DNA from 2 places in the Mesorhizobium vachelliae genome. Region 1 is predicted to be linked to the other one. Evidence: riboswitches for the same ligand, from Rfam matches in the RefSeq annotation. Region 1 holds a riboswitch; the other holds the start of a gene.

The links. Region 1 has a riboswitch for S-adenosylmethionine ahead of RFM41_RS14105 (O-succinylhomoserine sulfhydrylase). Riboswitches for the same ligand answer to the same signal wherever they lie in the genome.
Region 2: linked by a shared signal. The riboswitch ahead of metX (homoserine O-acetyltransferase MetX) and the one ahead of RFM41_RS14105 (O-succinylhomoserine sulfhydrylase) in region 1 are both predicted to bind S-adenosylmethionine.

Annotation. Positions count from the first base shown of each region.
Region 1 is NZ_JAVIIR010000005.1:381,473-396,598, forward strand. Features, by position in the region: gene argF (ornithine carbamoyltransferase) at 1-258, shown strand, start outside; gene RFM41_RS14090 (Hsp33 family molecular chaperone) at 382-1,410, shown strand; gene apaG (Co2+/Mg2+ efflux facilitator ApaG/CorD) at 1,619-2,011, opposite strand; gene RFM41_RS14100 (ceramide glucosyltransferase) at 2,355-3,497, shown strand; gene RFM41_RS14105 (O-succinylhomoserine sulfhydrylase) at 3,530-4,720, opposite strand; SAM riboswitch at 4,777-4,854, opposite strand; gene RFM41_RS14110 (2'-deoxycytidine 5'-triphosphate deaminase) at 4,972-6,066, shown strand; gene araD1 (AraD1 family protein) at 6,108-7,100, opposite strand; gene mmsB (multiple monosaccharide ABC transporter permease) at 7,308-8,600, opposite strand; gene mmsA (multiple monosaccharide ABC transporter ATP-binding protein) at 8,597-10,132, opposite strand; gene chvE (multiple monosaccharide ABC transporter substrate-binding protein) at 10,321-11,391, opposite strand; gene RFM41_RS14135 (LysR family transcriptional regulator) at 11,685-12,674, shown strand; gene RFM41_RS14140 (hypothetical protein) at 12,758-13,237, opposite strand; partial or broken gene RFM41_RS14145 (quinoprotein relay system zinc metallohydrolase 2) at 13,332-14,310, shown strand; gene RFM41_RS14150 (quinoprotein dehydrogenase-associated SoxYZ-like carrier) at 14,329-15,126, shown strand, end outside.
Region 2 is NZ_JAVIIR010000010.1:164,960-180,085, reverse strand. Features, by position in the region: gene RFM41_RS21665 (YdcF family protein) at 1-576, shown strand, start outside; gene RFM41_RS21660 (pyridoxamine 5'-phosphate oxidase family protein) at 573-1,193, opposite strand; gene RFM41_RS21655 (LysR family transcriptional regulator) at 1,408-2,310, shown strand; gene RFM41_RS21650 (lysophospholipid acyltransferase family protein) at 2,450-3,244, shown strand; gene RFM41_RS21645 (LysE family translocator) at 3,249-3,869, opposite strand; gene RFM41_RS21640 (aldo/keto reductase) at 4,101-5,048, opposite strand; gene RFM41_RS21635 (gamma-glutamylcyclotransferase) at 5,183-5,719, opposite strand; gene RFM41_RS21630 (DUF2125 domain-containing protein) at 5,838-6,836, shown strand; gene RFM41_RS21625 (sugar kinase) at 6,844-7,791, shown strand; gene RFM41_RS21620 (prephenate/arogenate dehydrogenase family protein) at 7,788-8,726, opposite strand; gene hisC (histidinol-phosphate transaminase) at 8,733-9,836, opposite strand; SAM riboswitch at 9,973-10,050, shown strand; gene metX (homoserine O-acetyltransferase MetX) at 10,147-11,316, shown strand; gene metW (methionine biosynthesis protein MetW) at 11,375-11,989, shown strand; gene RFM41_RS21600 (glycosyltransferase family 2 protein) at 12,252-13,181, shown strand; gene RFM41_RS21595 (ABC transporter ATP-binding protein/permease) at 13,294-15,126, opposite strand, start outside.

The DNA of each region.
Region 1 (15,126 bases):
GTCGTCACCGACAGCTGGGTCTCGATGGGGCAGGAGCACCGCGCCCGCGGCCACAACGTCTTCCTGCCCTATCAGGTGAATGCGGCGCTGATGTCAAAGGCCAACCCCGACGCGTTGTTCATGCATTGCCTGCCCGCGCATCGCGGCGAGGAGGTCACCGACGAGGTGATCGACGGGCCGCATTCGGTGGTGTTCGACGAGGCCGAGAACCGGCTGCACGCCCAGAAGGCGGTGCTGGCCTGGTGCCTGGGCGCTTGAGAAGGGCGGACCTGACCGCTTGCGGTCCGATTGGGGTCAACTTGATCTGGGGATAGGTGATGCCTATTTGCGGGCCATCACGTAAATTGAACGCGCTTCGACGCATGCGGCTCATCGGGCGGCATGGCTGCGCCCCGGAGTTTTGTCATGTTGGAAACCCATACCTTGGCTGAGCATAAACCCCAACTCGGTGAATTCGGCTTCGCCGGCGATGATCACGTCGTGCCCTACGAGGTCGCGCCGCTCGATGTGCGCGGCCGCACCGTGCAGCTCGGGCCGATGCTCGACGCTATCTTGAGCCGCCACAACTATCCCGAGCCGGTCGCTCGCCTTTTGGCGGAAGCCTGCGTGCTCACCGTGCTGCTCGGCACCTCGCTGAAGTTCGAAGGCAAGTTCATCCTGCAGACCCGCACCGACGGTCCGGTCGACATGCTGGTGGCTGATTTCAGCACCCCGCATGCGCTGCGCGCCTATGCTCGCTTCGATGCCGACCGGCTGCAGGCGCTGACCGCCGCCGGCGAGACCTCGCAGCAGACGCTGCTTGGCAACGGCGTCTTGGCTCTGACCATCGACCAGGGCGCGCATACGCAGCGCTACCAGGGCATCGTCCAGCTCGACGGCACCTCGCTGGAGGACGCCGCGCGCACCTATTTCCGCCAGTCGGAGCAGATCCCGACCGAGATCAAGATGTCGGTCGCCAAGCTGGTCACGCCCGGACCGGCCGGCGCGCGCGAGCAGTGGCGCGCCGGCGGCCTCCTGGCGCAGTTCCTGCCGCAGGCGCCGGAGCGCATGCGCATTCCCGATATTTCGGGCGGCGACGGCGACGACCGCGAGCTGACGGACCATCCGGCCGACAATTCCTGGCAGGAACTGCTGGCGCTGCTCGGCACGATCGAGCCGACCGAGCTGATCGACCCGACGGTAGGCGCCGAGCGGCTGCTCTACCGGCTGTTCCATGAGCATGGCGTGCGGGTTTTCCGCGGCGTGCCGGTCGCCGATCAGTGCTCGTGCTCTCGCGAGAAGATCTACGGCATCCTCGAAGGCTTTTCGGCGCAGGAGATCAAGGACTCCACCGAGGACGGCGGCATCCATGTCGCCTGCGAGTTCTGCTCGACGCAATACGACTTCGATCCGGCCGAATTCGTGAAGTAAAAATCTTCCTTCTCCCCGTTCTACGGGGAGAAGGTGTCACGAAGTGACGGATGAGGGGCAGCGCTAACGTTGGTGATGGTAGCGCTCGCCGTGAGCGACGCTGTCGTCAGTCTCAAAGAAAAACTCTCAGCAGCCCGGCGCCGCCCCTCATTGCCCTGCCGGGCATTTCTCCCCGTAGAACGGGGAGAAAGACGCCAATCGCCGACGCCTAATTCACCGTCCGCCTTGTCCCCGGCATGTCGAGCGAGAAAGCCGGAATGGCGATATCGAACGTCTCGCCGCGGCCGTTGCGCATCGTGTAATGGCCGACCATGATGCCCGACGGCGTCGAGAGCGGGCAGCCTGAGGTGTATTGATAGCTGTCGCCGGGATTGAGTTCCGGCTGATCGCCGACGACGCCGGCGCCGCGCACCTCCTCGACCCGGCCCTGGCCGTCGGTGATATGCCAATAGCGCGACAGAAGCTGCACGAATTCGTCGGAGCGGTTGTCGATCGTCACTTGGTAACCCCAGACATAGCGGTTCTCGGACGGATCGGATCGGTCCTCCAGGTAGAAGGGCCTGACCAGCACTTCGATGTTGCGCGTCACTGCGCGATACATGGGCCACTCCGGTTGCCGCGGCGAAACATTCGTCGCGCTTCGCCATTAGAGGCGCGGCGCCGACCATCCTGCCAGCTTTTAAGCGCAGGTGCCGAAAAACAATGTCATTTAAGTGACACATGACAATGTTGGTGTGCACAAACCGTGCCGGGCGACTCGGGCGCTCTGTCGACTGATGAAACGGCCGCATGCGGCCTGGAGCAATTCCAGGAAAAGTGTGAGCGGTTGGGCTCGGCGCCTTCGCCGTAGCCTTCCGTCCGGAATTGCGTGAAAACAAAGAGATAGAGCGGTTCGCCGTTTCCGTGAAACGGTGAAACTCTCTAACGGGAGTGGCCAGATCTCGATGGAACTGACTATCGCAGCCGGCCTGGCTTCGTCAGCCCTTCTTCTCTCCAACCTTGCCAGCATCCTGCTCGCCGCGTCGCGGCTCAGAAGGCGGCATGTCATTGCGCCGCCCACCGATGCGCAGCCGGTCTCGATCATCGTTCCTTCGCGCGGCGTTGAGCCGTTCACACAGGAGACCCTGCAGCGTGCCTTCTCGCTCGACTGGCCGCGCTATGAGCTGGTCTTCTGCATCGCGCATGCCGAGGACCCGGTGGTGAGGCTCATCGATGCGGCGATCGCGCGCCACCCCAAGGTTCCGGCGCGGCTGCTGATCGGCGACGACCGCATCAGCGCCAATCCCAAGCTCAACAATTGCGTCAAGGGCTGGCAGGCGGCCAGGCACGATTGGGTGATCCTCGCCGATTCCAACGTGCTGATGCCGCGGGACTATGTCCAGCAGCTGATGGCGGCATGGCGGCCGGACACCGGCCTCGTCTGCTCGACGCCGATCGGCTCGCGGCCGGATGGGTTTTGGGCCGAGGTCGAATGTGCCTTCCTCAACACGCTGCAGGCGCGCTGGCAATATGCCGGCGAGGCGCTCGGCCTCGGCTTTGCCCAGGGCAAGAGCATGCTGTGGAACAAGCCGATGCTGGACGCCAATGGCGGCATCCAGGCTTTGGCCGCCGAGATCGCCGAGGACGCGGCGGCCACCAAGCTGGTCAACAGCCTGGGCTTGCGCGTCAATCTCGTCGCCTCGCCTTTCGAGCAGCCCCTTGGCCAGCGCACGCTCGCCGAGATCTGGTCGCGCCAGGCGCGCTGGGCGCGGCTGCGGCGGGTGACCTTCCCGCTGTTCTTCGCGCCCGAGATCCTGACCGGCGCCGCAATACCGCTGCTGCTGGCGCTGATTGCCGCGGCAGGCGCCGGCGTCAGCCTGCCCACAACGGCCTTGTGCGTGCTGGTGATCGCCTACCTGCCGGAGTGCCTGCTGGCCTCTGCCAAGGGCTGGTATCTGTCGCCGCGCAGCCTCACCGCGATGATCGTGCGCGACGCGATGCTGCCCGCCATCTGGGCGCGCGCCTGGTTCGGCGGCGCCGTCGAATGGCGCGGCAATGCCATGACCATCCGCACCAAGGCTATGACCGAACTGGAAGAGCTCGCCTGAGTTCTGGTGTGGCGGCAGCGCCTCGGCAGCTCTTACTTGGCCGCCTTCAGCGCCTGTTCGATGTCTTCCAGCAGATCGTCGGTGTCTTCCAGGCCGACCGAGAGCCTGAGAGTGCCTGGTCCGATGCCGAGCTCTGCCCGCGCGTCGTCGCTGAGGTTCTTGTGCGTCGTCGTCGCCGGATGCGTGATCAGGCTCTTGGCGTCGCCGAGATTGTTGGAGATCAGCACGATGTCGAGCGCGTTCTGGAAAGCGAAGGCCGCCTGCTTGCCGCCCTTGACGTCCAGGCAGATCAGCGTCGAGCCGCCCGACATCTGCTTCTTGACGACATCTGCCTGCGGATGATCGGCCCGGCCCGGATAGATGATGCGCGCGATCTCCGGCCGCTCGGCCAGGAAGTCGGCGATCTTGCCGGCGCTCTCGGTCTGCTGGCGCACGCGCAGCGGCAGCGTCTCGAGCCCCTTCAGCAGCGTCCAGGCGTTGAAGGGCGACAGGCTCGGACCGGTGTGGCGGAAATAATCGTGCAGGTTCTCGTCGATCCACTTCTTGTCGGACAGGATGACGCCGCCGAGGCAGCGGCCCTGGCCGTCTATATGCTTGGTCGCCGAATAGACGACGATATGGGCGCCGAGCTGCAGCGGCTTCTGCTGCAGCGGCGTGGCGAAGACATTGTCGACGACCACCCGCGCGCCGATGGAATTGGCGAGCTTGGCGACCGCCGCGATATCGACCACTTCCAGCGTCGGATTGGTCGGGCTCTCCAGGAAGAACAGCTTGGTGTTCGGCCTTATCGCCTTTTCCCAATTGGCGATGTCGGTGCCGTCGACCAGCGTCGCCTGGATGCCGTAGCGCGGCGCCAGCGTCTCGACGATCCATCGGCAGGAGCCGAACAGGGCACGCGCCGCGACGATGTGGTCGCCGGCCTTGACGCTGCAGAGCAATGCGGCCGCAACGGCGGCCATGCCCGAGGCCGTGGCGCGGGCATCCTCGGCGCCTTCCAGCGCGCACATGCGCTTTTCGAACATGTCGACGGTCGGGTTGGCGTAGCGCGAATAGATGAAGCCCGGCTCCTCGCCCTTGAAACGGGCTTCCGCAGCCTGCGCGGTCTCGTAGACATAGCCCTGGGTGAGATACATCGCCTCGGAAGTCTCGCCGAAGCCGGAACGCAATGTTCCGCCATGCACGAGTGCCGTCTGAGGTTTCCATTTGCGCTTCTTGGTGCTCATAGCCCTGCTTCCAGACACAAAAAAACCGGCCGCGAAGTCGCAACCGGTCCATACAGCCTTGCGGCTCGACGGTCCTTTAGCGACTTGTTTAACGTGGCTGCAAGCCGACCGGCCAAATCACCACGGGATAACGACCCTTTAGACCCGCGCCGCGCTTGCGTCAATTGCCGGCTTCATTAAGAGGTTTGTACCAGCCGGGCGGCAAGAGCCTGCTCAGGTCCTCGCCCGGCCCTTGTGAACGGAGCCAGCCTTTGCGGCAGACAGGCATTCTTCCGGATCAGGACATCGCGGCGCTGTTCGAGGCCAACGCGCTGAAGTCGCCGCGCGCGCTGGACGCCGACCAGATCCAGCCGGCCAGCCTCGATCTCAGGCTCGGCGACAAGGCCTATCGCGTGCGCGCCTCTTTCCTGCCGGGGCCTGATCATCTGGTCGTCGACAAGCTCGAACGGCTGAAGCTGCACGAGATCGACCTCGCCCGGGGCGCGGTGCTGGAAACCGGCTGCGTCTATATCGTGCCGCTGCTCGAAAGCCTGGCGCTGCCGGCGAGCGTATCCGCCTCGGCCAATCCGAAGAGCTCGACCGGGCGCCTCGACATCTTCACCCGTGTGATGACCGACCGCGGCCACGAGTTCGACAAGATCGCCGCCGGCTATCACGGGCCGCTCTACCTCGAAGTCAGCCCGCGCACCTTCCCGATCGTCGTGCGGGCCGGCTCGCGGCTGTCGCAGATCCGCTTTCGCACCGGCAATGCGGTGCTTTCGGAGAGCGAGCTGCGCGAGCTCCACCGCGCCGAGATGCTGGTCGCCACCGAGCCGCCCAACATTTCCGGCGGCGGCATCGCGCTCTCCATTGACCTCGACGGCGACAAGGACGGCCTCGTCGGTTATCGCGGCAAGCACCACACCGGCCTGGTCGACGTCGACAAGCGCGCCGCGCAGGATGTCGTCGATTTCTGGGAGCCGATCTATAAGAGCGGCGCCGGCGAGTTGGTTCTCGATCCCGACGAGTTCTACATCCTGGTAAGCCGTGAGGCGGTGCACGTGCCGCCGCTTTACGCCGCCGAGATGACGCCGTTCGATCCGCTGGTCGGCGAGTTCCGCGTCCACTATGCCGGCTTCTTCGATCCGGGCTTCGGCCACTCCGCCGCCGGCGGCAGCGGCAGCCGCGCGGTGCTCGAAGTGCGCAGCCACGAGGTGCCTTTCATCCTCGACCACGGCCAGATCGTCGGCCGCCTGGTCTACGAGCACATGCTGAAGCGCCCGCAGGCGCTCTACGGCACCGATCTTGGCTCGAACTACCAGGCGCAGGGCCTGAAGCTCTCCAAGCATTTCAGGGCAGCGCGCTGAGGCTGCCAATCTCCCCCACGAGAAGGGGGAGATCACCCTTCCTACAGCGCCTTCACCGCCACCTTCACCGGCTTTTCGATCTCCAGCGGATTGCGCAGCGGCAGGCCGAAATCCGGCGCCTCGATCTCGAACGTATCGCCGGCCTCGGTCCGGATGCCGTCGGCGAAGGAGAGCGTCGCGGTGCCGAACATATGCACATGCACGTCGCCCGGCTGACGGAAGGCCGAGTATTTGAAATGGTGGTGCTCGAGATTGGCGATGGTGTGCGACATGTTCGCTTCGCCTGAGAGGAACGGCTTTTCCCACAGAAGCTTGCCGTCGCGCCAGATGCGCGATGCGCCGCGGATGTCGGCCGGCAGGTCGCCGATCAGGATCTCGGGGCCGAAGGAGGCGTTGCGCAGCTTGGAATGGGCGAGGAACAGATAGTTCACCCGCTCGGTCACATGGTCGGAGAACTCGTTGGACAGCGTGAAGCCGACGCGGAACGGCGCGCCGTCATCGCCGATCACATAGATGCCGGCGATCTCGGGCTCTTCGCCACCGTCCTGCGCGAAGGCCGGCGACATCAGCGCCGCGCCCGGCGCCACGGCCATCGTGCCATTGCCCTTGTAGAACCATTCCGGCTGCACGCCGACCTGCCCCTGGGCCGGCTTGCCGCCTTCGAGACCCATGCGGAACATCTTCATGGAATCGGTGAGCTGTTCCTCGCCGTCATTGAGCTTCTTGTGCATGGAATCGCGCGTCGCCGCCGAGCCGAGATGCGTCAGCCCCGTGCCGGTGAGGTGCAGATGCGCCGGGTCCGGATGGTTGATCGGCGAGACCAGCCTGCCTCTCTTGTAGGCGGCATCAAGATCGACCGTCTCGCCATAGCCCTTGCGCTCGATCAGCGCTTCGAGCCCCGTGCCGGTGCGCGCGGCCTCCATCGCCAGCGAATAGACGCTGCGCGCGCCGTTGATGACCCTGGTCTTGCCGCCGCCATTGCGGGCGACGACGCGGATCGTCTCGGCGTCGTCGAGGATCTGGGAGATCAGCATATCGAACCCTCTCTCATCTTGCCTGGGTCAGGCTGCCCGCGGGCAAATCCTGACCGGCGTGGCGTGGGGACCCCACGCCACGGTTGAAATTCTTCGTCCGGATTGCGCTCGCGAGCCTGGTCCTTGCCGGGACTTCTTGGCGCCGACGGGCTGCCGGCAGCTTCGCGATCTGAAACCCGTATGCCTCCTTAAATCCGCTTCCTGCCTTCAGGCCTTGTTCTTGTTGTAAACGTCGAAGATGACGGCGCCGAGCAGCACCAGGCCCTTGACCACCTGCTGCCAGTCGACATTGACGCCCATGATCGACATGCCGTTGTTCATGACGCCCATGATGAAGCCGCCGACCACGGCGCCGATCACCTGCCCGACGCCGCCCATCGCCGAGGCGCCGCCGATGAAGACGGCCGCGATGACGTCGAGCTCGCTGCCGAGACCCGCCGCCGGCACGGCCTGGCCGAGGCGCGCGGCGATGATCAGGCCGCCCAGGGCCGACAGCACGCCCATGTTGATGAAGACGAGCAGCGTCAGCCTTTCGGTGTTGATGCCCGACAGCTGCGCGGCCTTGGCGTTACCGCCCATGGCATAGATGCGGCGGCCGATGGTCATGCGCTTGGTGACGAAGACGAACAGCGAGATCAGCACGCCCATCACCAGGAGCACGACCGGCAGGCCCCTGTAACTGGCGAACTGGAAGACCAGGAACAGCGCCAGCGCGCTGCCCACCAGCGTCTTGATGACGAACAGCGGGAAGGGCTCCGCCTCATAGCCATGACGCTCGCGCTTGCGCCGCGTCCTGAAGCCGAAATAGGCATAGGCGAGCACCGCGATCAGGCCGAGCACGATCGTCGTCATGTGCAACGTCAGGCCGCTGCCGACGATGGTCTTGCCGGCGGCATTGACCGTCGGCGGGATCAGCGTCAGCGGGCCGATGACGTCCGGGATGAAGCCCGAGCTCAGCGCCTTGAAGCTGTCCGGCAGCGGGCCGACCGAGGAGCCGCCGCCAAGCAGCGCCTGGCAGATGCCGCGGAAGATCAGCATGCCGGCCAGCGTCACGATGAAGCTCGGTATGCGGTGATAGGCGATCCAGTAGCCTTGCGCCGCGCCGATCAGCGCGCCGACGATCAGGCAGACGATCGACACCACCAGCGGATTCGAGAATATCCCAAGCGGCCAGATTACCATCATCATCGCGGCGAGCGCGCCGATGAAGCCGGCGACCGATCCGACACTGAGGTCGATATAGCCGGCGACGATGACCAGCAGCATGCCGAGCGCCATCACGATGATGAACGAGTTCTGCTGCACAAGGTTCGAGAGGTTCACCGGTTTGAACAGCGTTCCCGACGTCGTGTACTGGAAGAACAGCATGATGACGATCAGCGCGATGATCAGGCCGTATTCGCGCAGGTTCGTCGTCAGCGCCGAGACGGCGACGCGCTGCCCCTGCTTGACGTCCTCGGCGACGCCGCTCTGCGGCGCGGGAGCGCTTTCTGTGCTCATGATGCTTTTTTTCCTTCTCCCCGAACGATGGCGCGCATGATTTTTTCCTGGCTGGCGTCGCTTGCCGCCATTTCGCCGACGATGCGTCCTTCGTTCATCACATAGATGCGGTCGGTGATGCCGAGCAGTTCGGGCATTTCCGACGAGATGACGATGATCGCTTTGCGCTCGGCGGCGAGGCGGGCGATGATCGTATAGATTTCGTACTTGGCGCCGACGTCAATGCCGCGCGTCGGCTCGTCGAGGATCAGCAGCTCCGGGTCGGCGAACAGCCATTTCGACAGCACCACCTTTTGCTGGTTGCCGCCCGAGAGATTGCCGGTCAGCTGATAGACGCTGGAGGCGCGGATGTTCGTCTTCTTGCGGTAGTCGTTGGCCACGCTCATTTCGCGCATGTCGTCGATGACGCCGCGGCTCGAAACGCCGCCCAAATTGGCCAGCGTCACATTGTGCTTGATATGGTCGATGAGGTTGAGGCCGTAGGTCTTGCGGTCCTCGGTGACATAGGCGATGCCATTTGCCACCGCCCTGCTCACCGTCGAAAGATCGACGGGTTTGCCTCGGTGCAGGACCTCGCCTGTGATGTGCCGGCCATAGGAGCGGCCGAACAGGCTCATCGCGAATTCGGTGCGGCCGGCGCCCATCAACCCGGCAATGCCCACCACCTCGCCCTTGCGCACATTGAGGTTGACGTTCTTGATCACCTGCCGTTCGGCGTGGATCGGATGGTAGACCGACCAGTCCTTCACCTCGAAGATGACCTCGCCGATCTGCGGCTCGCGCGGTGGGTAGCGGTCGTCGAGCGAGCGGCCGACCATCGAGGTGATGATGCGGTCTTCCGAGATGTCCTTCCTGGGCAAGGTCTCGATGGTGCGCCCGTCGCGGATCACCGTCACCTTGTCGGCGACCCGGTTCACCTCGTTGAGCTTGTGCGAGATCAGGATCGAGGTCATGCCCTGGCGCTTGAACTCGAGCAGGAGGTCGAGCAGCGCCTGGCTGTCCTTTTCGCTGAGCGACGCCGTCGGCTCGTCGAGGATCAAGAGCTTCACTTCCTTGCTCAGCGCCTTGGCGATCTCGACGAGCTGCTGCTTGCCGACGCCGATATTGGTGATCAGCGTCTTGGGGTCCTCGTTGAGCCCGACTTTCTTGAGCAGGGCGGCCGTGCGCGCCTCGTTGGCGTCCCAGTCGATGACGCCGTAGCTGGCATGCTCGTTGCCGAGGAAGATGTTTTCCGCGATCGACAGCATCGGCACCAGGGCAAGCTCCTGGTGGATGATGACGATGCCGATATGCTCGCTGTCGTGAATGCCCTTGAAGTTGCATTCCTGGCCGCGGAAGATGATCTGGCCGTCATAGGTGCCGGACGGATAGACGCCCGACAGCACCTTCATCAGCGTCGACTTGCCGGCGCCGTTCTCGCCGACGACGGCGTGGATCTCACCTTCCTCGACGCTGAGATTGACGTTCGACAACGCCTTCACGCCGGGGAACGTCTTGGTGATGTCGCGCATCTCCAAAATCGTCGAGGCCATCAGGATCTGCTCCCTGGCGCAGGCCTTCCAATCCAGGAAAATGCCATGCGCGAAATCAACATGCCGCGGCTCCCTTGGCGCCCGTGACGGCGCACCGCGCTGCGGAAGCCGACAAAAACAATACCGGGGTCGCTTGTGAACGAAAAGGGGCCCTGCGTCGCGCAGGACCCCTTGCTTTGCTTGCCGGATTACTTCAGGTCCGCAGCCTTGATGTAGCCGGAGTCGACGACCTGCGCCTGGTAGTTCGACTTGTCGACCTCATGCGGCGTGAGCAGGATCGAGGGAACGACCTTCACGTCGTTGTTGTAGGTCTTGGTGTCGAGGCCGTCGGGCTTGCCGCCGGAGAGCACCTTGTCGACCAGCTGCACGGTGGACTTGGCCAGCTCGCGGGTATCCTTGAACACGGTCGAGTACTGCTCGCCCGAGATGATCAGCTTGACCGAGGCGGTCTCGGCGTCCTGGCCGGTCACGATCGGCCAGGGCTGGGCATCCGTGCCGTAGCCGACGGCGCGCAGCGAGGCGGTGATGCCGCGCGACAGGCCGTCATAAGGCGACAGAACGCCATCGACGCGGCTGCCGTCCGAGTAGTTGGCCGAAAGCAGGTTGTCCATGCGGGCCTGGGCGGTCGCGGCGAGCCAGCGCAGCGTGCCGACCTTGTCCATGCCCGTCTGGCCGGACTTGATCTTGATCGTGCCGTTGTCGATCAGCGGCTGCAGGACCGACATCGCGCCGTTGTAGAAGAAGAAGGCGTTGTTGTCGTCCGGCGAGCCGCCGAACAGTTCGACGTTCCACGGCTTAGTGTTCGGGAAACGCTCCTTGAGGCCCTTGACCAGCGAATTCGCCTGGATCACGCCGACGCCGAAATTGTCGAAGGTGGTGTAGTAGTCGACATTCGGGGTCTTCTTGATCAGGCGGTCATAGGCGATGGTGACGACGCCGGCATCGTTGGCCTTCTGCAGCGCGTCGGCCATGGTGGTGCCGTCGATCGAAGCGATGATCAGCGCCTTCGGGCCCTTGGTGATTTCGTTTTCCAGCTGGCTGAGCTGGTTCGGGATATCGTCCTGCGCATATTGCAGGTCGACGGTGTAGCCGAGCGCTTCGAGCTGGGACTTGACGGCGTCGCCGTCGTTGATCCAGCGCTGCGAGGTCTTGGTCGGCATCAGCACGCCGACGAGACCCTTGTCGGCGGCATGCGCCGAATAGGTCGTGGCGGCAATGCCAAGAGCCGCGATAGCGGCCAGCGTCTTGATGATCTTCACGATTACTCTCCCTGGTTGATGGACGCGACACCTCGGGGCTTCGCGGGCCGCGCAGTCGAGCAGGTGCGCTGGCGCGCCACTGTCGGCTTTATCGATCTCCGGTATCCTCCCAATCGGCTCCGCGACGCAGTTTCAATCGATACGAATTTGCTCGTTGCCGACCCCTGCGCCTCGGAACGCACGAAGGGTGGGTTCCTTTGACATAACTGTCAAATGCGATCTTTGCTGGTTGCTATATCGAAACTGGTATAGCTTAAACAGCAGATAGAGACACGGCGGAGAGGCTCCAATTCATGGCGGCATTGAGAGGTAATGATGTGATTTCAATGAGTTACGAGAAGTTGCCAGGAGACGGCGAGACGCTGCTGCGCAGCGGCCTGAGCCTTCGCCACATGCGCATGATCACCGCGCTGGACGATCACGGACGGGTGAGCGCCGCCGCCCAGGTCATGAACATCTCCCAGCCGGCCGCCTCGCGCATGATCGCCGAGATGGAGGCGGTGCTCGACGTGAAGTTGTGCGAGCGGCTGCCGCGCGGCGTGACGCTGACCCCTTACGGCCTCGCGCTTGCCCGCCGTGCCCGCTCTATCTTGCTCGAGATGCGCGAGGCCGATCGCGAGATTTCCGAGCTCAAGGCCGGCAAGGGCGGCTCGGTCTTCCTCGGCGCCGTGACGGCGCCGGCGATCGAACTGGCCGTGCCGGCGATCCGCGAGATCCGCCGCATCTACCCGCGCATCGAGATCACCATGCAGGTCGAGACCTCGAATGTGCTCGCCCGCGAGCTGATCGCCTCGCGCCACGATTTCATCATCGCCCGTATCCCCGACGACCTCAATCCGCGGCTCTTCGAATCGCGCGTCATCGGTGTGGAGAAGGCCTGCCTCATCGTGCGCCGCGGCCACCCTCTGGCGAGCGGCAAGATGGTGCGGCTTGAGGAGACGGCGGGTTATGACTGGGTGTTCCAGTCCGGCGGCTCGCCGCTGCGCCAGGCGATGGAAAGCAACTTCTTGAACCGCGACATTCCGCTGCCAGACCGCATCCTCAACACCTCCTCGCTGTTGCTCACTTTGGTGATGGTGGCGCAGTCCGACGCCATCGCGCCGGTCTCGATCCAGGTCGCCAAGTTCATCCAGGGCCCCGACGGGCTGGCCGGCGCCATCGACGTGGTTCAGACCGAGTTCGACATCGAGGTCCGGCCCTACAGCCTGATCACGGTCAAGAACCGGGTGCTCTCGCCCGCCGCGAAAATGTTGCACGACTTCATCTTGCGCGAAGTGGGGTAATGGAACGAGAATACTACTTGTACGTTCAAACCGATCGGCCGCTCGCTGGAGCCCGTTGCGGGTGAGGGAAGAGCTGCCGATGCTCAACAGCTCTGGAGGTTTCGATGGAACGTCGGTTGTTTCTGACTGGAATGCTTGGCGTTGCGGGGGCGGCCGCACTTGCAAGCCTGGCCGGACCTGGCAAGGCCGTTGCCGGTATTCCCGCCGGCAATGGAATTCTGGACGAGCTCGACAAGCCAGATAATGCGGTCTTCGAAGGCGACGATCCGGCCCAAGTGGAATTGGTCGCGCACCGTCGTCACCATCGTCGACACGGGCACGGAGGCGGACATTGGCGCTGGCGCCACCGTCGTCGCGGTCGCCGGCGCGGCTGGAGGCATGTCTGCCGTCGCTTCTGGCATCGTGGCCGTTGGCACCGCCGTTGCCGGCGCGAGCGCGTGTGGATCTGGCTGTAACGGCGTCACCCGCTGGGCACGCCGAACTCGGATCTTGCCTCTTTGTGCAAGATCCGAGTTCCCTTGATGTAAATCGCTATCGCCCGTGCGGGCTTCGACTTCCGGCAATCCGCCTGTTCGGCCATCCCGTCGCCGGCGCCTGTTTCGTCAGTTGATATTTTGGCCAATATGCCGGCTGCGCGCCGGCATGCTATACGCCCATATGCATATTTCGTCCTTGTTGAAGGATGTGCCGGGCCGGCCTGGCGTCGGGGCTGTGGCGGCTCTTCCGATCTCACGGCGCGCGGCGTTGATCGGCGGACTCTGCCTGTGCTGCCTGCCGAGCAGCTTGGCTGCTGCGACCATCACGGAGGTGGGGCCAGGCATTTTCGTTCGCGCAGCTCTGCACGAGGAAGCTGCGGCCGCCAACCACGGAGGCATCGCCAATATCGGCTTCATCGTCGGGCGCGATAGCGTGCTGGTCACGGATTCTGGCGGCAGCCTCACGGATGGCGAGTGGCTGAGGGCCGAGATCAGGAAGCGGACGGACAAGCCCATCCGCCATGTGCTGATCACCCATGTTCACCCCGATCATTCTTTCGGCGCGGCGGCCTTCGTCGAGGACCGCCCTGCCTTTGTCGGACATCACGCGCTGCGGTCGGCGTTGGAGGCGCGCGGCGAGTTCTACCGGAAGCGGCTTTCGGAGATCCTCGGCGCCGGGAGCGCCGGCAGTATCGTCTATCCCACCCAGGAGGTGAAGGACGGCGCGGAAATCGACTTGGGAGGCCGCATTGTCCGGCTGAGCGCGCATGCGACGGCATACAGATTGCGATCTGTCGATGCTGGATGTCGAGACCGGGCTGCTCTTTCCGGCCGACCTGCTTTTCGTGAACCGGGTTCCTTCGCTCGACGGCAGCTTGCCGGGCTGGCTCGCCGAGCTCGACAAGCTCAAGGCGCTCGGCGCCTCTCGCGCTGTGCCTGGCCATGGCCCGCCGATCGTGGATGTGACTCCCGCCATGGCTGACTTGACGCGTTACTTGTCCACCTTGAGCGACGGCACGCGCAAGGCGATAGCCTCGGGCGTTTCGATCGAGGATGCCGCTCGCTCCGTCGCTCAATCGGAGCGGAACCGCTGGGTGCTCTTCGACGACTACAATGAGCGCAATGTCATCCAGGCTTACAAGGAGCTTGAGTGGGAGTAGGCCGACAAGGAGGAGACCATGAAGATTCTGCCGCTTGCCATATGCCTCGCCATCCTTGCCGGGGTGCCGCTCACAGGAGCATCGGCCTCGGAGCCGGCCAGCATGGAGCCTGAGCGGCAGGAACGCTGGAACCAGATCGCACAGTATCTGTTCGGCGACCACAAGGTCGAGCCCACCGAAACACTGATCAAGCTCGACGCGCCCAAGCGGGCGCAGGATGCCGCGCTCGTCCCGATCACGCTGACGATGCCCGACAAGAACGAGATCAAGTCGGTCTATCTGGTCATCGACGACAATCCGGCGCCTTTCGCGGCCAAATTCACGTTTGGGCCTGCGGCGGATGCCGGATCGGTGCAGTTGCGCGTGAGGGTCGATACCTACACGAATGTTCACGCTGTGGCGGAGACCAAGGATGGCAAGCTCTTCGAGACCGCCGCCTTCGTGAAGGCTTCCGGTGGCTGCTCGGCGCCGGTTGCGGCCAGCGACGAGAAGGCCATGGCGGGCATGGGCGAGATGCGGATGAAATTCGCTGAGGGGGCGGCAGGCAAGCCGGTAGAGGCGACGCTGATGATCCGTCATCCCAATTTCAACGGAATGCAGAAGAACCCGATAACGCAATACTTCACGCCGCCGCGCTACATCAACAAGATGTCCGTGTCCTCCGGCAATGCCAAGGTGTTCGACCTCGAAGCCGATATCTCGCTCTCCACCAATCCGGTCATCACTTTCTCCTTCGTCCCGAACGGCAGAGAGCCGCTGAAGGTCGTTGCTTCCGATACCAAGGATGGACATTGGGAGCAGGGCTTCGACATTCCG
Region 2 (15,126 bases), on a different contig from region 1:
TTCGGCTGGTTCGCCGACAAGGTCAGCCATATGACGACCCCAACCAATCCGGCCAAGGCCGACGCCATCATCGTGCTCACCGGCGGCCAGTCGCGGCTCGATGCGGCAATGGACCTGCTGGCCTCGGGCAAGGGCGAACGCCTGCTGATCAGCGGTGTGCATCCCTCAGCCACCAGGCGCCAATTGCAAGTGGCGATGGGCGGCGACAAGCAGCTCTTCTCCTGCTGCGTCGATATCGACCGCGCCGCGCTCGACACGATCGGCAATGCCGAGGAAAGCGCCAAATGGGTGGAGAACCACGCCTATGGCAGCATCATCATCGTCACCAACAACTACCACATGCCGCGCAGCCTGCTCGAGATGGGCCGGCTGCTGCACGGCGCACGCCTCGAACCCTATCCGGTGGTCAACACCAATCTCGGCAATGGCAGCTGGCTGACAAAGCCGGAGGCGCTGCGCGTGCTGCTGACCGAATACAGCAAATATGTGCTGTCGCTGGCCCGCGGCTTCCTGCCGCTTCGCACGACGCCCGAGGGCGTAGCGCTGGCGGAAGCATCGACCGCCGTGAAGAACTAAACCTTGGCCGCTGCATTATCGCGCAAGCGAGCAATCTCCTGCTCCAGCCCGGCGATACGCTGGTCTCGCTCGGCCAGCGCCGCGGCGACGTCCGCCGCCTCGAAACGCTGCGGGATGTGCTGCGGGCAATTGGCATCCCAGGCCGTGACCGTGAACAGGATCGCCTGCTCCGGCCGCGCCCTATAGTCGGGCGGCATCAGCTTCGCCATCAGTTCCGGGTCATTTTCGACGACGCGCGCCCTGCCCCAGATCTTGATGCGCTGCCTGAGCATGTAGTCGATGAGGAACAGGAACGCCTGGCCGTTGTCCTCGAGATTGCCCTGGGTGATGAATTGCCGGTTGCCAGAAAAGTCGGCAAAGCCGATCATGTGCTCGTCCAGCACCTTGAGGAAGCCGGCCGGCCCGCCGCGATGCTGGATGTAGGGCTGGCCTTCGGCGTTTGCCGTCGCCAGGAACACGCTGGTTTGCGCCTCGATGAAAGCGGCGAGGTCCGACGTGATCGTTGCCCGCCAGCCGCCGCGCTGTTCGACGCGCGCATAGGAATCACGCGATCCCTTCCGGGACTGGATGGCCTTGACGGTCGGCGTGAAGGCGACGTCGCTGGTGAATTCATTCATGCCGGCGCTCCTGGAGCATGATGCCGAAAAGTGTGAAGCGGTTTCGGACGACATCATGCTCTATCTCTTTGATTTAGAGCCGGATTCAGGTTTCAGGTCAATTCGACCTGAAACCATCCGGCTCTCGGGCAGGGTCGCACATCATTTAGCCTCTTCCGAAAATCGGATGTAGGGAGCATATTCGCAATCCATCTTTCCAGATTTCGGAAGAATAATGGACCGGCTCGACGCCATGTCGCTGTTCGTCGCCACGGTGGAGGCCGGCAGCCTTTCCGCCGCGGCCAGGCGCGCCGGCGTGCCGCTGGCGACCGCCAGCCGCAAGCTCTCCGAACTGGAGAAGCATTTGAGGACGCGCCTGCTCAACCGCTCGACGCGGCGGCTGACATTGACCGATGCCGGCCAGTCCTATCTTGCAGCCTGCCGCCGCATCCTCGACGAGGTCAGCGAGGCCGAGCGCACCGCGGCCGGCGAATATTCGAGCCCGACCGGCGAGTTGGTGATCACGGCGCCGGTCGTCTTCGGCCGCCTGCATGTGCTGCCGGTGATCACCGGCTTTCTCGACGCCTATCCGCAGGTGGATATCCGCCTGACCTTGTCGGACCGGATCACCCAGCTGGTCGAGGAGCATATCGATCTTGCCGTGCGCATCGGCGAGCTACCGGATTCGGCCATGGTCGCGATCCGCGTCGGCTCCATCCGCCGCATCGTCTGCGCAAGTCCCGCCTATCTCGCCATGCATGGCACGCCGGAGCAACCGCCGGACCTCGCGGGCCACAACTGCATCACCTTCGAAGGCCTTGCCGCTCCCGCGACATGGAGCTTCGGGACAGGCAAGGCGGAAACCATGGTCCCGGTCCGCTCGCGCCTCCAGGTCAACACCGCCGAGGCGGCGATCGATGCCGCGGTCGCCGACCTTGGCCTGACGAAAGTGCTCTCCTACCAGGCCGATGCCGCCCTGCGCGCCGACGCGCTACGGCTGGTGCTTGAGCCGTTCGAGCCGCCGCCCTGGCCGGTAAGCCTCGTCCATGCAGGCCAGGGCCGGCTGCCGGTGAAGCTGCGCGCCTTCCTCGATTTCGCCGCGCCGCGCCTGAAGGAGAGGCTGGCGCGGTCACTTTAAGCAATTCCAGGAAAAGTGCATCGCGGTTTTCCGTCCGGAATTGCGGCAAGACATGAGTGGCCGGCATTCGACCACCGTGCCGTTTCCTTTTTGCCGCCGCTTGGTGTAACCAACGCACACTTCCTCACGGGCCCCTTGCATGCTCATCATCCGCTCGCTGGCGTTCAACCTCGTCTTCTATCTCAGCCTGATCGTCCAGATGATCTTCTGGACGCCCTATTATTTCCTGTCGCCGCGCCATCGCGCCTGGTTCGTGCCGAAATTCTGGTCGCGCACCTCGATGTGGCTCTATGACAAGATCGCCGCGACGAAGAGCGAGATCACCGGCGTCGAGAACCTGCCGGAAGGCTCCTTCATCCTGGCGCCGAAGCACCAGTCCTTCTGGGACGCAATCGCCTTCTTCCCCTATCTCGACGACGCGCTCTACATCCTGAAGCGCGAGCTGACCTGGATCCCCTTCTTCGGCTGGTACATCATGAAGATGCGCATGATCCCGGTCGACCGCGGCAGCCGCTCGAAAGCGCTGAAGGCGGTCGTCGTCGCGACCAGGCAGGAGATGAACCGCAATCCGCGCCAGCTCATCATCTATCCCGAAGGCACGCGCCGCCCGCCGGGCGCCGAGCCGTCCTACAAATACGGCATTGTCGAGCTCTACACGCAGCTCGGCGTTCCCGTGGTCCCGGTGGCTCATGTCGCGGGGCTCTATTGGCCGCGCCGCAAGTTCCTGCGCTATCCGGGCACCATCAAGGCCCGCTTCCTGCCCGCGATCCCGCCCGGGCTCGGCAAGGAGGAATTCATGCAGCGGCTGATCGGAGAGACCGAGGCTGCCTGCGACCAGATGCTCGTCGAGGCAGCGCAGGCGCCGAACCCGCCGCCCATGCCGCCGACGGCGGTCAAGCGCCTGGCGGAGCTCGGCGTTACCGCGAAGACCTGACCCGCTATCGTAGTGCTGCCAGCAAGATCGTCAGCACCAGGGTGGCGGCAAACACCAGGTTGATGATCCGCGAGGCCAGCGGATGGCGCAGGAAGCGCGCGAAGGCGGTTCCGGCGAGCAGCCAGACCACATGGATGGCGACGATCATCGCGGCAAGCACCAGCAGCCTGGTGGAGACGCCGAGCGTATCGGCCTGCGAAGCGGCGCCGGCAAACACGGCGCCGATCGCCACATAGGCTTTCGGATTGGCGACGGCCAGCATGAAGCCGCCGAGAAAATTGGGCTTCGTCGCCGTGCTGCCGCGCTCGACCAATGGCGGCGCGGTCGCAATCTTGAAAGCCAGATAAAGAATGTAGGCGGCCGAAAGGATCGCGAGCGCCGTGGCCATCCTGGGCATCGAGGCGAGCATGCCGACGATGCCTGCGGCGACGATGAGAAGCACGGCGATCGTTCCAAGCACCACGCCCCAGGTGTAACCCAGCGAGGCGCGCAGGCCGAAAGCCGCGCCGACCGCGGTCACGCTGATGGTCGCGGGTCCAGGGCTGCCCATGACGACAGTCGCGGCCAGCACCAGCGCCAGCACTTGCTGCCAAGGCTGCGCTTCGCTCAAGACGCCGCCGGCCATGCCGAACCCTCCTCCTGCCGCCATGCGACAGGACTTACGAGGGTTTTGTAATGGCCGTCTTGGACGATCGTGCGCGGCGCTGCTGCGTTAAGGCGTATTGAGATTCAGGTCAGGCCGAGTCGAAAATGGTGGTTTCCGAGAACCGGAGCGGAGCGTACTTGAAGTACGTGAGCACCGGAAGCGCAGGAAGCCGCCATTTGCAGACCGGCCTCACCTGAAGATCAACACGCCTTACGAGCTGGCGCGGTCGAGCGCTCCGATATCGTCGGCCGAAAGCTTGAGCGACGCGGCGCGGATCAGGCTGTCCATCTGGGCGGGCGTCGTCGCGCTGGCGATCGGCGCGGTGATCCCCGGCCGCGCGATGATCCAGGCCAGCGCCACTTCCGCCTGTTTGGCCGAATGGCGCTCGGCCACGGCATCGAGCGCGGACAGGATGCGCATGCCGCGCTCGTTGAGGTAGCCCGCCACGCCCTCGCCGCGCGCGCTTTGCCCGAGATCGGCCTTGCTGCGGTACTTGCCGCTCAAAAATCCCTTGGCCAGGCTGAAATAGGTGATGACGCCGATATCCTCTGCATTGCAGAGGTCGAGCAGCGGCCCGTCAAGCGACGAGCGATCGTACAGATTGTATTCGGGCTGCAGCACCTCATAGCGCGGCAGGCTGCGCAGGCTGGCGACGTCGAGCGCGGCGCGCAATTGGCCGGCATCGAGATTGGAGCAGCCGGGATAGCGGATCTTGCCTTTTTCGAGCAGGCGCTGATAGGCGCCGAGCGTTTCCTCGTAAGGCGTGGCCGGATCCGGCCAATGCGACAGGTAGAGGTCGATGACATCGACCTGCAGCCGCTTCAGCGACGCGTCGACCGCCTTTTCGATATAGGCCGCGGAGAGGTCCTTCCTGCCTTGCCCCATGTCGGAGCCGACCTTGGTGATGACGATGACCTTGTCCCGGTTGCCGCGACTTTTCATCCACTTGCCGATGATGGTTTCCGATTCGCCGCCCTTGTTGCCGGGGACCCAGCGGGAATAGGCATCGGCCGTATCGATGGCGTTCAGGCCGGCTCCGACGAACCGGTCGAGCAGATCGAAGGAGGTCTTCTCGTCGGCGGTCCAGCCGAAGACGTTGCCGCCCAGGACCAGCGGCGCGATGGAAAGGTCGGTGCGACCGAGACGACGTTTCTGCAAGACTGATCTCCGTGATGCTGGAACGGGCCTGACGCCCAAGGATGGTTGGCGCTAAGCTAGGTCGTGGCCAGCCGAGGTCAAAGGCATGGTTTTGCTTTTTGATCGGACCAGCGCTTCTTGATCGGACCAGCCCCTCACGAAGACGCGATCCGCCGACCCACTTCCTCCAGCCAGTGATCGCAGATGCCGAGCGCCTCGAGGTGCTCGAGCGTGCTCAAGACATAATCCTCGTTCCGCCCGGATTGGCCGACGGCGCCGCGAACGAGTTTCGCCGCGTGACCGGCATCGAGCGCGCCGGCATATTGCTCATGCCGCCGGTCGACGATGTAGGCGACCGCCTCGACTGAATCGCCCCCTCTTTCCCCGTCCTTGTCCAGCCGTATGTCGAGCAGGCGTTCGAGATAGACGCTGGTCACCAGCTCGCGCTCGCGCAGATAGGAAAGCACCTCGTCGCGCAAATTGCCGGGAACGCGGTAAGCGAGACCGATGCAGGAGCCGCCCCGGTCGAGCCCGAGCACAAGGCCCGGCCGTCCGCGCGTGCCGCGATGCACGAAGGAATAGACGCAAAGCGAGCGGCGATAGCCGTAAAGCCGGGCACGGCGCGTCTCGACATGGGCAAATCCGGGCCGCCAGATCAGCGACCCATAGCCAAAAACCCAAAAATCGCCCATATCGCCAAGCCTGATCGCATTCGAGTGAACGACACCGCACCGTTAGGGTGCTTCTTCTGTCCCCCGCTTGTTTGCGTATTGGTAAACGCCCGCTCGCCGGGTTAACGAGAGCCGCAGCATGACGTCAAGTGACGAGCGATCGCCCAAACCCCGCCGCCGGCTGCTTTGGCTCGCGGCGTTCATCGTCATTTTGTTCGCCATCTACAGCGGCGGCTGGTTCTATCTCGCCAGCAGGCTCAAGACCGAGGCCGACCAGGCGGTGGCGCGGCTGGGCAGCAAGGGCATCGCCGCCGGCTGCGCCAACCTCACCGTCAGCGGCTATCCGATGAGCTTCACGGTCTCCTGCGACAACATCGCCTATGAGGATGACGCCCGCAAAGTCGCGGCCTCCACCGGAAGCTTCAACGTCGTCGCCGGGATCACCGGACCACTGTCGCCGGTCGCCGACCTGCGCGGCCCGCTGCGGACGATAGCCCCCGGCATGCCGCCGCTGTGGATCGACTGGGACCAGTTGCAGGCCAATGTCAAAGTGTGGTGGCCGCTGCCGCGGAGCGTCTCGCTGCAGGCTGAAGGCCTGAACGGTCAGACCGATCCGCAGGACGACACGGACCCGATGCAGTTGTTCAGCGCCGGCAAGGCGGCCGGCCAGTTGCAGCCGGCCGGCCAGGACATCAATTACATCGGTAGCTTCGGCGATCTGGAGATCAACGCGGATGCCATCGACGGACGCGTGCTGCCGGCGTTGGACGGCAGTGGCGACGTAACGCTGAAGAACGGCGTGGCGCTGATCGCCGTGCCGCCAAAGAGTCTGCGCGGCCAGTCGATCGACATCGCCAGGCTCGACCTGTCATCCGGCACAGCGCGCATCACCGTGTCCGGACCGGTCTCCATCGACGCGGATGGCCTGGTCGACGCAAGCCTGACGATCAAGCTCAAGGACCCCAAGGCTGTGGCGGCCATCCTTGGCAGCGCCGTGCCGGAGCACAAAAGCGAGATCGACCAGGGCTTTGCTGCCATCGCCATGCTTGGCAAGGAGCCGTCCTTGCCGCTCAAGATCATCAAGGGCAAGGCTTCGCTGGGCTTCATCCCGCTCGGCAAGATCAAGCCCGTCGAGTAACGCGGCTATGGGGGACCCGGTCAGACTGCTCAGCGTCGGCGCCTTCACCCTCGACACCATCCTTCGCGTCGATGCGCTGCCCACGCATCAAGGCAAGTTCATCGCCGGCGACGGCGTCCAGATCGCCTCCGGCATGGCGACGAGCGCCGCCTGCGCGGCGCACCGCCTCGGCGCCGAGGTCTCGCTGTGGGCGAGCGCCGGCGACGATCTGGTCGGCGACCAGCTGATCGCCGACATAGAGGCCGAAGGCGTCGACTGCAGCCTGATCCGCCGCGTTCCCGGCGCGCGTTCGGCGCTGGCCGCGATCGTGGTGGATGCGCATGGCGAGCGCATCATAGTCCCCTTCTACGACAAAAAGGCGCAAGCCGATCCCGAGGCGTTGCCGCTTGCCGATCTTTCCGGCTTCGATGCCGTGCTGGTGGATGTCCGCTGGCCGGGCGCGGCGGCGCTTGCTCTCAGCGCCGCCAGATCGATCGGCTGTCCGGCGATCCTGGACGCCGACACCGCACCGATCGAGGTGCAGGAGCGCCTGCTGCCCTTGGCCTCGCACATCGTCGCCTCGGAGCCTGCGGCGCGCATCGTCTGCGGCCACGCGCTCGACCCCGAAAGCGCCTGCGCCGACCTCGCCTCGCGCACCGATGCCTTTGTCGCGGTGACCGGTGGCGCGGCCGGAACCTGGTGGCACGATCGAACGACCGGGCGCGTCCGGCATGTCGAGGCGCCAAAGGTCAAGGCGATTGATACGCTCGCCGCCGGCGACGTCTTCCACGGCGCTTTCGCCGTCGGGCTTGCCGAGGCCATGCCGATGGAGGAAGCGCTACGCTTTGCCAGCGCCGCCGCGGCGCTCAAATGCCTGCGCTTCGGGGGCAGGCTTGGCGCGCCGAACAGGGCCGAGACGCTGGCAATGATGGCGACGCATTGGCCGTCACCGGAACAGGCGAGGGAAAAAGCCTAGCTCTTCGCTGCCGGATGCTCGACGGCTTGCCGGCCGAAGTCCGGCACATCGATATCCTGGCCGGCCTCGATGATCGAGCGGCGGATGGCGCGTGTGCGAGTGAAGAGGTCGAACAGCTTCTCGCCGTCGCCCCAGCGGATCGCGCGCTGCAGCGAGGCGAGGTCCTCAGAGAACCGCGCCAGCATCTCCAGGATCGCGTCCTTGTTGTGCAGACACACGTCCCGCCACATGGTCGGGTCCGACGCCGCCAGTCGGGTGAAATCGCGAAAGCCGGAGGCGGAATATTTGATGACTTCGCTCTTGGTCACCGCCTCCAGATCGTCCGCCGTGCCGACGATGTTGTAGGCGATGATATGCGGCAGGTGCGAAACGATCGCGAGCGTCATGTCGTGGTGCTGCGGGTCCATCGTATCGATGTTGGAACCGCAGCGCCGCCAGAATTCCGAAAGCGTCTCGAGCGCGGCTGGATCGGTGCCCGGCAGCGGCGTGAAGATGCACCAACGGTTCTCGAAGAGATCGGCAAAGCCGGCATCGGGTCCGGACTTTTCCGTGCCGGCAAGCGGATGGCCGGGGATGAAGTGCACGCCTTCCGGCACATGCGGCTGCATCTGCGCGATCACCGAAGCCTTGGTCGAGCCGACATCGGTGAGGATGGCGCCCTTCTTCAGCGCCGGCGCGATTTCGGCCGCGACCTCGCCCGAGGAGCCGACCGGCACCGAGACGATGACGAGATCGGCATCGCGCACCGCTTCTTTTGCCTCCGTCGTGTAGGAATCGCCAAGGCCCAGTTCCTCGGCGCGCTTCAGCGTCGAAGCGCTGCGCGTCGCGATGGCGATGTGCTTGGCAAGCCCCTCGCGGCGGATGACGCGGGCGAGCGACGAGCCGATCAGGCCGATGCCGACCAGCGCTATTTTCTCGAACATCGGTGATGCCATGGTGTTCTAGCTTTTCAGGAAGGTCTTGAGGGCGTCGATGACACCGCGATTGGCCTCTTCGGTGCCGACGCTCATGCGCAGCGCGTTGGGGAAACCGTAGCCGGTGACGCGGCGCAGGATATAGCCGCGCGCGCTGAGGTAATCGTCAGCGGCCGCCGCCGAATGCGTCTTGCTATCGGGAAAGTGGATCAGCACGAAATTGCCTACGCTGGGCGTGACGCGCAGGCCAAGCCCGGTCAGCTCGGCGCTGAGCCAGGCCAGCCATTTCTCGTTATGCGCCACGCTGCGCTCGATATGGGCGCGGTCGCGGATCGCGGCGATGCCGGCCTCGATCGCGGTGGCATTGACGTTGAACGGTCCGCGAATGCGGTTGATCGCATCGACGATATGCGCCGGCCCATACATCCAACCGATGCGCGCGCCGCCGAGGCCGAGCTTGGAGAAGGTACGGGTCATCACCACGTTCTCGGAACTGCCCGCGAGCTCGATGCCGGCCTCGTAGTCGTTGCGCCGCACATATTCAGCATAGGCCGCGTCGAGCACCAGGAGCACGTTCTTCGGCAATGCCGCGTGCAGACGGCGCACTTCCTGGAACGGCACATAGGTGCCCGTCGGATTGTTGGGATTGGCGAGGAACACGATCCGCGTCGCCGGCGTCACCGCAGCCAAAATCGCATCGACATCGGCGCGCTCGTCGGTCTCTTTGACCGCCACCGGCTTGGCGCCGGCCGCCTGGATATAGATCTTGTAGACCATGAAGGCGTGTTCGGTGAACACGGCCTCGTCGCCCGGTGCCAGATAGGTCTGCGCCAGCAGCCCCAGTATCTCGTCAGAGCCGTTGGAGCAGATGATGTTGGCCGGGTTCAACCCATGCACCTCGGCTATCGCCTCGCGCAGCCGTCGCGCCGTGCCGTCGGGATAGACATCGAGCTTCGCCGCCACCTCGCGCGCGGCCTCGATCGCCTTCGGCGAAGGTCCCAGCGGATTTTCGTTCGACGACAGCTTGTAGACTTTCGTCACGCCGGCCGGCGCGGTGCTTTTTCCCGGCACATAGGCCTCGATGTCCATGATGCCCGCGCGGGGCGTCGGACGGGGCTGATCCTGCTTCATGTCACAAATCCGTCGAGAGGGCCTTCAAGGCCGCAGCGGAAATACAGGCCGCAGGCTGGAATGTCGAGTGCTGGCGCTTGGTGCCAGAAAGCTGCCCACCCGTTGACGAAGCGCGGCGCTAGTCCTAGAAGAGCTGCCAGACTTCCGTGGTGATTTGGCCGGTCGGCTTGCAGCCACGTTAAACAATTTGCTAAAGGGCCGTTTGCAACCTGTAACCGGCTTTGCGACGGCAATGCCGGTTTTTTGTTGTCCGCCGCCGGCCGGACACCGCATCGGAACAAGACCGATGCGGCACAGGATGGGGACGGACATGGCGGCTCAGCGCGCTGCAAGAACCAAGGACGAGGTCGACCATCCGTCGAGCCCGGTGCTGCAGTTCGGCCCCGACAAGCCGCTGAAGCTCGACGCCGGCACTATCCTTTCGCCTTTCCAGATCGCCTACCAGACCTACGGCAGCTTGAACGACGCGCGCTCCAACGCCATCCTCGTCTGCCATGCGCTGACCGGCGACCAGCACGTCGCCAACACCAATCCGGTGACCGGCAAGCCTGGCTGGTGGGAGGTACTGATCGGCCCCGGCAAGATCATCGACACCAACCGCTTCTTCGTCATCTGCTCCAACGTCGTCGGCGGCTGCCTCGGCTCGACCGGCCCGGCCTCGACCAACCCGGCCACCGGCAAGCCCTACGGGCTCGATTTGCCGATCATCACCATCCGCGACATGGTTCGCGCGCAGGCGATGCTCATCGATCATTTCGGCATCGAAAAGCTGTTTTGCGTGCTTGGCGGCTCGATGGGCGGCATGCAGGTGCTGGAATGGGCCGCAAGCTATCCGGAGCGGGTCTTCTGCGCCCTGCCGATCGCCACCGGCGCCCGCCATTCCTCGCAGAACATCGCCTTCCATGAAGTCGGCCGGCAGGCCGTGATGGCCGATCCGGACTGGCATGGCGGCAAATATCTCGATTTCGGCAAGCGGCCGGAAAAGGGGCTGGCCGTCGCGCGCATGGCCGCCCACATCACCTATCTTTCCGAAGCCGCGCTCCACCGTAAATTCGGCCGCAATTTGCAGGACCGCGAGGCGCTGACCTTCGGCTTCGATGCCGATTTCCAGATCGAGAGCTATCTGCGCCACCAGGGCATGACTTTCGTCGACCGCTTCGACGCCAATTCCTACCTCTATCTGACCCGCGCGATGGACTATTTCGACCTTGCCGCCGATCATGGCGGACGCCTCGCCGACGCCTTCGCCGGCACCAAGACGCGCTTCTGCCTGGTTTCCTTCACCAGCGACTGGCTGTTCCCGACCGAGGAGAGCCGCTCGATCGTGCATGCCTTGAACGCGGCGGGCGCTTCCGTCTCCTTCGTCGAGATCGAGACCGATCGCGGCCATGACGCCTTCCTGCTCGACGAGCCGGAGCTCTTCGCGGCCATCAACGGCTTCATCGCCTCCGCCGCCCGCGCCAGGGGGCTCGGCGCATGACCCCGAAACGCAGCAGTCCTTTCGGATGGGGATCATGCGCCACGCAGGAGGCGAAGCCATGAGCGTCAATCGCGCCCAGCGTGTCGACCTCGACGTGGTCACCGATCTCATCCCGGCCAGTTCGCGCGTCCTCGATGTCGGCTCGGGCGACGGCGTGCTCCTGGAGCTCCTCCAGGAAACCAAGCAGGTCGACGGCCGCGGACTGGAACTGTCGCAGCGCGGCGTCAACGAATGCGTGGCGCGCGGGCTGTCGGTCATCCAGGGCGACGCCGACACGGACCTGAAATTCTACGCCGACAAGGGCTTCGACTTCGTCGTGCTCTCGCAGACGCTGCAGGCGACGCGCAACCCGAAGGTCGTGCTCGACGAGCTGCTTCGGATCGGCAACCGCGCCATCGTCTCCTTCCCCAATTTCGGCCACTGGCGCGTGCGCTTCTCGCTGCTGATCAAGGGCAGGATGCCGGTCACCAAGGATCTGCCCTATTCCTGGTACGACACGCCCAACATCCACTTCTGCACCATCCGCGACTTCGTCAACCTGTGCGAGGAGCTCGGCGCCACGGTGGAGAAGGCAACCGCGCTCGACGCCAACGGCCAGAAGATCGGCCTGTCGATGCCCTGGTGGTTCTGGAACTTCTTCGGCCAGCAGGCGGTGTTTTTGCTGAGACGCTGACGCCGCGGAGTGATTTCCGCAAGCGCACGGCTCTTGCCGCTGTCCCCCGGTCAGCGGACGGTCACGCCAGCCGGAACGCCAATTATGTTGCCATCAAACCGCAATGTTGCGGAAAAGCCACCAATTTCGGCATTTCTCGGCCGGCCTGGCGTGACACAAAGATGGCTTTTTTGTAGCGTCGGCCGCAAATCAAAGGTGAGACAAGAAGATAGACATAGGACCCATTCGACAAACGCCAGATCCGATCGGTGGTGGCAGGCCGATGCCGAGCCAGGATGTTCCGCTGATCTCAGTGATCACGCCGACTCACAACCGGCGCAGTCAGGTCGTGCGCGCGGTGGAAAGCGTTCTGGCGCAGACACTTACCCGCTTCGAGCACATCGTGGTCGACGACGGTTCGACCGACGGGACGGCCGCCGCGCTCGCCGAAATCCGCGACCCCAGGCTGATCTATGTCGGCGCCAAATGGCGCGGCGCCAATGCCGCGCGCAATGCGGGCATAGAGCGCGCGCGTGCGCCGGTCGTGACGTTCCTCGATTCGGACGATATCTACCTGCCCGACCGGCTGGAGCGGACGCTCGCGCGCTTCGAGGAGACACCTTCGCTCGAGGTGCTGATCAGTTCCTTCGTGTCGCTGAAGGGCGGCCGCAGCACCAAGTGCATCAATCGCGACGCTTTCCTCGACAAGGGCACGCTGCAGCGCGCCCTGGTCTCGCAGACCATCTTCATTGCCGGCTCGGCGATCACGGCGAGGCTTGAATCGTTGCTTGCGATCGGCGGTTACGACAGCGACGTGACGCGCATGCAGGATCGCGAATTGCTGCTGCGCTTTGCCCAACGCAGCGGCGCCCTGTTGTCACAGGATATCGACTGGAAGAAGTACAGTTCGGAGAATTCGATCTCCGGCCGCCGCGACGGCTATGTCCAGGCCTACGCCAATCTGATCGACAAGCATCCCTATATCGCCGACCGCTACCCCGAGGTTCCACCTTACATGATTGCGCGACAGATCATCGCCGATATCCTCAAGGGCAGGTTTCCGCAGGCATTTTCGGGCTATCACGCCAACCGGTCGTCCAAGTCGCTCGGCTACTCGCCGGCCGAACTGTTGCGCGGCTATGTCGTTGGCCGCCGCTGGCGGCGCGACTGCTACGACGAGTTCCGCGCCAAATACGGCGCCCGGGCAGTCTGACCGCCTTCTAAAGCGCGCCGCGATCTTTCAGATTCGCTCCATACGCTTTTAGGTTTTTGATTTTACGCATGTCTTTATCCCGAAACCGGTTCCCGCTTTCGGGAGACATGCTTCAAGCTTCAGTGGATTCCTTCTTGCGGCGCGCCGCCGGAGGCGGCGGCTCGATCGCCCCTGCCCTGACGCGCGCGGGTTTCAGCGCCGGCGCGCCGGAATCCTTGACGATGTTCAGCGAGCGCGGAAAGAACTGGTTGTTGTGCTGGCCGCGCCCGATATTCACGATCGCGGTTTCAGGCAAGCGCTTCTCCAGCATGGCCAACACCCGTCGCAGCGTCGGGCCGTCGAACGCGTCGAGCGCTTCGTCCATGATCACCCATTTCGGCTTGCGCAAGGCGAGCCTGGCGAAAGCCAGCACCCGTTGTTCGTCATCGCCGAGCTCACGTTCCCACCGCCCGGGATGGTCGAGGGCAGTCGCCAGCCGATCGAGGCCGACCTCGCCAAGCACCGCCGCGATCTCGGCATCGCTGGCCGGGGCCTCGCCGTTCGGATGGTCGAGGACCTCGCGCAGCGTGCCGGCCGGGAAATACGGCACCCTGGGCACGAAGATGGGGGTCTCGCCGGCCGGCAGGCCGATCCGGCCGCTTCCCCATGGCCACAGGCCGGCAATGGCACGGAAGAACAATGTCTTGCCGGCGCCCGGCTCGCCGGTGATCATGACGCGCTCGCCGGCGTGGATTTCGACATCGGTCTGGGCAAGCTTGGTGCAGCCTTCCGGCGAACCCACTTCGAGCCTGTCGAAGGTCAGGCTGCCATTGGCATTCTCAACGAACTGGATGCGTTTTTCCGTGTCGTGCAGCGCGTCGGTTTCGGTGAGCGCGATGCGGAAGTCGGCCACGCGCATCAGCGTCGCGCGCCAGTCGGCGATGCTGCCGATATTGTTGATGAACCAGCGCAGGGACGAATGGACCTGGTTGAAGGCGCCGACCGCCATCATCAGCCCGCCGAACGAGATGTCGCCCGAGAAATAGACCGGCGAAGCCACCAGGATGGGCGCCACCACCGTTATCCAGCCATAGGTGTCGGTCACCCAGGACAGGTTGATCTGGGCGGTAAAGATGCGCCGCATGGCGCCGAGCACCGTGCCGAGGTCAAGCTCCAGCCTGCGCCGGGCGTCGGGCTCGCCATGGTAGAGCGCGATGGCGTCGACGTTTTCGTTGACCCTCACCATGGAGGAGCGCAGCTCCGCTTCGCGGGTGTAGCGCTCGCTGTTGAGGCCGATCAGCGGACGCCCGACCAGCCAGCTCAGCCAGGAGGCGATGCCGGCATAGAGGAAGGCCGCCCAGACCATGTAGCCCGGTATCGCCAGCGAATAGCCGCCGATGTGGAACACGAAGCCGGAAGACAGTTCCCATAGCACGCCGATGAAGGAGACGAGCAGGATGAGGGACTGCAGCAGGCCGACGCCGAGATCGGTCGACAGGTCCGACAAGTGAGCGGCATCCTGCTGCATGCGCTGGTCGGGATTGACGCCGATGGCGCCGGCATTGGCGAGCCGGAAGGCCCGCGCCGGGCGCATCCATTGATCGATCAGGTCGAGGGTCAGCGCCTCGCGCAACCTCAGACGGATCATCTGGTTGAGCCAGGTTTGGCCGATATTGAGCACCAGAAGTCCGCCGGCGATCATCGCGAAGACCAGAAGCTGATGCAGGAAGTCGGTCATATCGCGCCGCGCCAGCGCATCGTAGAAAGGCTGGTTCCAGCGATTGAGCAGGACCTGCCCGATCGAAGTGGCGATGATGACCGCGACGATGCCGATGGAGACCCAGGCAAGTTGCCTGCGCACCGGCGAGGATTTCAGCCCCAGCTTGATCGTCGCCACCTGATCGGCGAGGCTGCTCGCCTCGACTGAGACTGCGGGTTTCTGCGGGCCCGGCTTTTTATCGGTCTG